Regions from separate parts of the Streptomyces nojiriensis genome, predicted to be linked through region 1. Evidence: predicted binding sites of a transcription regulator. Region 1 holds the regulator's gene; the other holds the start of a gene.

Region 1 (3,410 bases):
GGGAGCCGGCGGGGCTGAAAGGTCGCCCGGGCGGGTCTACGGGGCCGTGACGTGGTCGATGAGGTGTTCCACCGAGCCCAGGAGCGTCGGCTCCAGGTCCTTGTAGGACGTCACCCGGGACAGGATGTGCTGCCAGGCGGCGCCCGTGTTCTCCGGCCAGCCCAGGGCCCGGCAGACGCCCGTCTTCCAGTCCTGGCCGGGCGGGATCACCGGCCACGCGGGGATGCCCAGCGCGGACGGCTTCACCGCCTGCCAGACGTCCACGTACGGGTGGCCCACGATCAGGACGTCCGGGGAGGTCACCGACGCCGCGATGCGGGACTCCTTCGAGCCCGGGACGAGGTGGTCCACCAGGACTCCGAGGCGGGCGTCCGCGGCCGGGGCGAAGTCGGCGACGACGGCCGGGAGGTCGTCGATGCCCTCCAGGTACTCCACCACCACGCCCTCGATCCGCAGGTCGTCGCCCCAGACCCGCTCCACCAGCTCCGCGTCGTGCCGGCCCTCGACGTAGATCCGGCCCGCCCGCGCCACCCGCGCCCGCGCCCCGGGCACGGCCAGCGAGCCCGAGGCCGTCCGGAGCGGCCCGGCGGGCCGGCGCGCGGGGCGGATCAGGGTGACCACCTCGCCGTCCAGCAGGAACCCGCGCGGTTCCATCGGGAACACCCGCCGCTTGCCGAAGCGGTCCTCCAGGGTCACCGTGCCCGCCTCGCAGGCCACCACCGCGCCGCAGAAGTCCGTACCGGCCACCTCGACCACCAGGTCGGGGTCCGCCGCCACCTCCGGCACGGCCTTGGGTCGCTTCCACTGCGGGGTCAGGTCGGGGGAGTACTCGCGCATCCGGCCGACAGTAGGAGAGCCGCGCGCGTCACGCCTCCGACACGCCGAAACGGGCCGCCAGTGTGGCGCGTTGGGCACGGACGAAGTCCGCCCCGACCACCGCTCCGTGACCCGGTACGTACAGTGCGTCTTCCCCGCCCAGCGACAGCAGCCGGTCCAGGGCCGCGGGCCACTGCCCGGGAGTGGCGTCCGGGCCCGCCATGGGCTCGCCCGACTCCTCGACGAGGTCCCCGCAGAAGACCACCTCGCGCTCGCCCGGCACGAAGACGGCCAGGTCGTGCCCGGTGTGCCCGGGCCCCACATTCGCCAGCAGCACCTGCACGCCGCCCAGTTCCAGCGTCCACTCGCCCGACACCGAATGCCGGGGCGGCACCAGCAGGTCCACCGCCTGCGCCGCCTCCGCCTCCGCGAGCCCGTGCCGTACCGCGTCCCCGCGCAGCTCCTCGCGTCCCGTCGACAGCAGTGCGGCCAGCCCGACCGCCCCGAACACCTCGGCCCCGGCGAAGGCGGCCGCGCCCAGGACATGATCGAAATGACCGTGCGTGAATGCGATATGGGTCACGCTCCGGCCCGTCAGCCGCTCCGCCTCGGCCCGCACCTCGGACCCCTCGCGCAGGCACGACCCGGGGTCGATCAGGAGCACCGAATCCTCGCCCACCACCAGCCCCACGGTGCAGTCCCACACCGGCAGCCGCCGCCGGCCGGCCCGTCCGGTCAGCCGTTCCCAGCCGGACTCTTCCCAACGCACGTCCATACCGCGACGCTACCCTGGCGGGCCTCCCTTGCCAGGGGCTTACCGCCCGGCCGTACACTGAGCGGGGGCTCTCTGGCACTCGAACGATCAGAGTGCCAACGAACACGGCAGAACACGGCAACGGACCACAGCTGGAGGTGTGCGCGATGCTCAGCGAACGCAGACTCGAAGTGCTGCGCGCCATCGTCCAGGACTACGTCGGGACGGAGGAGCCGGTCGGCTCCAAGGCGCTCACGGAGCGGCACCGGCTCGGCGTCTCGCCCGCCACCGTGCGCAACGACATGGCCGTGCTGGAGGAGGAGGGCTACATCGCCCAGCCCCACACCAGCGCCGGCCGGATCCCCACCGACAAGGGCTACCGGCTCTTCGTCGACAAGCTCGCGGGGGTCAAGCCGCTCTCGTCGCCCGAGCGCCGGGCCATCCAGAACTTCCTCGACGGCGCCGTCGACCTCGACGACGTGGTCGGCCGCACGGTGCGGCTGCTCGCGCAGCTCACCCGGCAGGTCGCCGTCGTCCAGTACCCGAGCCTGACCCGCTCGACCGTCCGGCACGTGGAGCTGCTCTCGCTCGCTCCCGCACGCCTGATGCTCGTACTGATCACGGACACCGGGCGGGTCGAGCAGCGGCTCATCGACTGCCCGAGCCCCTTCGGGGAGACCTCGCTGGCGGACCTGCGGGCCCGGCTCAACAGCCGGGTCGTCGGGCGCCGCTTCACCGATGTGCCCCCGCTCGTCCAGGACCTCCCCGAATCCTTCGAGGCCGAGGACCGCGGCACGGTCTCCACCGTGCTCGCGACACTCCTCGAAACCCTGGTCGAGGAAGCCGAGGAGCGGCTGATGATCGGCGGTACCGCCAATCTCACCCGCTTCGGACACGATTTTCCCCTGACGATCAGGCCGGTGCTCGAAGCACTCGAGGAGCAGGTCGTGCTCCTCAAGCTGCTGGGCGAGGCCAACGAGTCGGGAATGGCCGTACGGATCGGGCACGAGAACGCCTACGAGGGACTGAACTCCACGTCGGTCGTCTCGGTCGGTTACGGTTCGGGCGGCGAAACAGTCGCCAAACTCGGCGTGGTCGGACCGACCCGCATGGACTACCCCGGAACGATGGGAGCGGTACGCGCAGTGGCACGTTACGTCGGACAGATCCTGGCGGAGTCGTAAGTGGCCACGGACTACTACGCCGTTCTCGGCGTGCGCCGCGACGCATCGCAGGACGAGATCAAGAAGGCCTTCCGGCGCCTCGCGCGTGAACTCCACCCGGATGTGAATCCGGACCCGAAGACGCAGGAGCGCTTCAAGGAGATCAACGCGGCCTACGAGGTGCTGTCGGACCCGCAGAAGAAGCAGGTCTACGACCTCGGCGGCGACCCGCTGTCCTCCTCGGGCGGTGGCGGCGGCGCGGGCGGCTTCGGAGCGGGCGGCTTCGGCAACTTCTCCGACATCATGGACGCCTTCTTCGGCCAGGCCTCGCAGCGCGGCCCGCGCTCGCGGACCCGGCGCGGCCAGGACGCGATGATCCGCCTCGACCTGGAGCTGGACGAGGCGGCCTTCGGGACGACCAAGGACATCCAGGTCGACACGGCCGTCGTCTGCAACACCTGCTCCGGTGAGGGCGCCGCTCCCGGCACCTCGGCGCAGACCTGCGACATGTGCCGCGGCCGCGGTGAGGTCTCGCAGGTCACCCGGTCCTTCCTGGGTCAGGTCATGACCTCGCGCCCCTGCCCGCAGTGCCAGGGCTTCGGCACCGTGGTCCCGACCCCGTGCCACGAGTGCGCGGGCGACGGCCGGGTCCGCTCCCGCCGCAGCCTCACGGTCAA
Region 2 (3,410 bases), 930 kb from region 1:
CCGTCGGCGCCGCGGCCGCGCGGGCCGGCTTCCGCTCCTGCGTGTTCATCCCGCACGACCTGGAGCAGGGCAAGGTCGTCATGGCCGGTGTGTACGGCGGCGACCTGGTCGGCATCGAGGGCAACTACGACGACGTCAACCGCTTCTGCTCCGAGCTCATCGGCGACCCGCTGGGCGAGGGCTGGGGCTTCGTCAACGTCAACCTGCGTCCGTACTACGGCGAGGGCTCCAAGACGCTCGCGTACGAGATCTGCGAGCAGCTCGGCTGGCAGCTGCCCGACCAGATCGTCATCCCGATCGCGTCCGGCTCGCAGCTGACGAAGATCGACAAGGGTCTGCAGGAGCTCATCAGGCTCGGCCTCGTCGAGGACAAGCCGTACAAGATCTTCGGCGCCCAGGCCGAGGGCTGCTCCCCGGTGTCCACCGCCTTCAAGGCCGGTCACGACGTGGTCCGCCCGCAGAAGCCGAACACCATCGCCAAGTCGCTGGCCATCGGCAACCCGGCGGACGGCCCGTACGTCCTGGACATCGCCCGCCGCACCGGCGGTTTCGTCGAGGACGTCACCGACGAGCAGGTCGTCGAGGCCATCAAGGTCCTCGCGCAGACCGAGGGCATCTTCGCCGAGACCGCGGGCGGCGTGACCGTCGGCGTGACGAAGAAGCTCATCGACAACGGGCAGCTCGACCCGACGCTGACCACCGTCGTCCTCAACACCGGTGACGGCCTCAAGACCCTGGAGGCGGTGGCCGCGGACAGCGGGCAGACCGCCACCATCCGCCCCAGCCTGGACGCCTTCCGCGCCGCCGGCCTGGCCTGACCACTTCTCCTCCGCCCTACCGGAAAGGCAGTAGCGCCATGAGCGTCAACGTCCGCATCCCCACCATCCTGCGCACCTACACCGGCGGCGTCGCCGAGGTTCCGGCCGAGGGCGCGACCCTCGCCGAGGTCATCGAGTCCCTGGAGAAGAACCACCCGGGCATCGCCGCGCGCGTCCTGGACGACCAGGGCAAGCTGCGCCGTTTCGTCAACGTCTACGTCAACGACGACGACGTGCGCTTCGAGGGCGGGCTGCAGGCGGCGACGCCGGACGGCGCCGGCGTCTCGATCATCCCGGCCGTCGCCGGCGGTTGCTGATTCCCCGGATCTCTCCCGGTTCTCCCGGGTCGCCGCCCAGGTGACACGCGCAAACCGAAATTGCCCCCTCCGCTAAAAGCGGAGGGGGCAATTCTGCTTGATTGGGCACGGTAGGGTTGGGGAAGTCCCCTCCGCTGTTCTTGCCCCCTGCATATGAACGGGCCGCGCAAGGGTCGACATCGGGCCAACATGCGAGTGCGGTATGGGGCTTTGGCGAGATATGTCAGGCCCGAGTTGCCCGGGAGTATGGCAAATTTTCACTCTATTTCAATGTTTCTCGGTGTCCAGAATTCTCATCGGATTGACCTGTTGCAGACAGCATCCGCGCAGATACATTCAGCCTCGGTCGACGCGTTCCGACGCAAGTTCTGACCCGGGATCGTGAAGTGCGTTCCTGCGCAAGGGCCAGTAATAGGGGAGTTAGGCATGGCTCAGGGCACCGTCAAGTGGTTCAACGCGGAGAAGGGCTACGGCTTCATCGCGGTCGACGGTGGTGCGGATGTGTTCGTCCACTACAGCGCCATCCAGATGGACGGGTACCGCACCCTTGAAGAGGGTCAGCGGGTCGAGTTCGAGATCTCGCAGGGCCAGAAGGGTCCGCAGGCGGACATGGTCAAGCTCGCACTCGGCTAGTCCTGGAGCGATCGACCACCGACGCACAGTCTTCGGCGAAGACCTGGAACACCACGAGGGGCCCACATCCTGGACACGGGATGGGGGCCCCTCGTCCGTGTGCCCGGTAGTAGCGGGGTGATGCGCGAAGCCGCTTGCACTCGGAGGGGTCGAGTGCTAATCATTGGCGTTAGCACTCTCCGGTTGAGAGTGCTACTGAACGAGGACCGGGTCGGTGAGGCCCGCAGGGTCCGGCGGGAAGGAACCGCCGGGCACGCAGGCCGTCCGTCGCGGGCGCGGGCGCGGTCCTGGGAGCAATCCACCGCTGTCCGGGAGGACCACTTCAGATGGCCAAGATCATTGCGTTCGACGAGGAGGCCCGCCGCGGCCTCGAGCGTGGGATGAACCAGCTCGCCGACGCCGTCAAGGTCACCCTTGGCCCCAAGGGTCGCAACGTCGTCCTTGAGAAGAAGTGGGGCGCCCCCACGATCACCAACGATGGTGTGTCCATCGCCAAGGAGATCGAGCTCGAGGACCCGTACGAGAAGATCGGCGCCGAGCTGGTCAAGGAAGTCGCCAAGAAGACGGACGACGTCGCCGGCGACGGTACGACCACCGCCACCGTGCTGGCCCAGGCGCTCGTCCGCGAGGGCCTGCGCAACGTGGCCGCCGGTGCCAACCCGATGGCCCTCAAGCGTGGTATCGAGAAGGCCGTCGAGGCCGTCTCCGCCGCCCTGCTCGCCCAGGCGAAGGATGTCGAGACCAAGGAGCAGATCGCTTCGACGGCCTCCATCTCCGCCGCCGACACCCAGATCGGCGAGCTCATCGCCGAGGCCATGGACAAGGTCGGCAAGGAAGGCGTCATCACCGTCGAGGAGTCCCAGACCTTCGGTCTGGAGCTGGAGCTCACCGAGGGCATGCGCTTCGACAAGGGCTACATCTCGGCGTACTTCGCCACCGACATGGAGCGTATGGAGTCGGCTCTCGACGACCCGTACATCCTGATCGTCAACTCCAAGATCGGCTCGGTCAAGGACCTGCTGCCGCTCCTGGAGAAGGTCATGCAGTCCGGCAAGCCGCTGCTGATCATCGCCGAGGACGTCGAGGGCGAGGCGCTCTCCACCCTCGTCGTCAACAAGATCCGTGGCACCTTCAAGTCCGTCGCCGTCAAGGCCCCGGGCTTCGGTGACCGCCGCAAGGCCATGCTCGGTGACATCGCCATCCTCACGGGCGGCACGGTCATCTCCGAGGAGGTCGGCCTCAAGCTGGAGAACGCCGGTCTCGACCTGCTCGGCCGCGCCCGCAAGGTCGTCATCACCAAGGACGAGACCACCATCGTCGACGGTGCCGGTGACAGCGACCAGGTCGCCGGTCGCGTGAACCAGATCCGCGCCGAGATCGAGAACTCCGACTCGGACTACGACCGCGAGAAGCTCCAGGAGCGCCTCGCGAAGCTGGCCGGCGGCGTGGCCGTCATCAAGGCCGGTGCCGCGACCGAGGTCGAGCTCAAGGAGCGCAAGCACCGCATCGAGGACGCCGTTCGCAACGCGAAGGCGGCCGTCGAGGAGGGCATCGTCGCCGGTGGTGGCGTGGCCCTGCTGCAGGCCTCCGCGGTCTTCGAGAAGCTGGAGCTCGAGGGTGACGAGGCGACCGGTGCCAACGC

Evidence for each region. Region 1 encodes HrcA, which represses chaperone genes, less so after heat shock. Its sites were predicted from a motif close to TTNGCACTCNGNNNNNCNGAGTGCNAA; they were not measured.
Region 2: the regulator HrcA is predicted to act here: its motif matches at 1,902-1,928, upstream of groL (chaperonin GroEL).

Annotation. Positions count from the first base shown of each region.
Region 1 covers NZ_CP071139.1:3,393,799-3,397,208, reverse strand. The annotation lists gene JYK04_RS15885 (DUF3097 domain-containing protein) at 37-837, opposite strand; gene JYK04_RS15880 (MBL fold metallo-hydrolase) at 866-1,591, opposite strand; gene hrcA (heat-inducible transcriptional repressor HrcA) at 1,738-2,754, shown strand; gene dnaJ (molecular chaperone DnaJ) at 2,755-3,410, shown strand, end outside.
Region 2 covers NZ_CP071139.1:4,319,829-4,323,238, reverse strand. The annotation lists gene thrC (threonine synthase) at 1-818, shown strand, start outside; gene JYK04_RS20015 (MoaD/ThiS family protein) at 857-1,135, shown strand; gene JYK04_RS20010 (cold-shock protein) at 1,562-1,768, shown strand; gene groL (chaperonin GroEL) at 2,095-3,410, shown strand, end outside.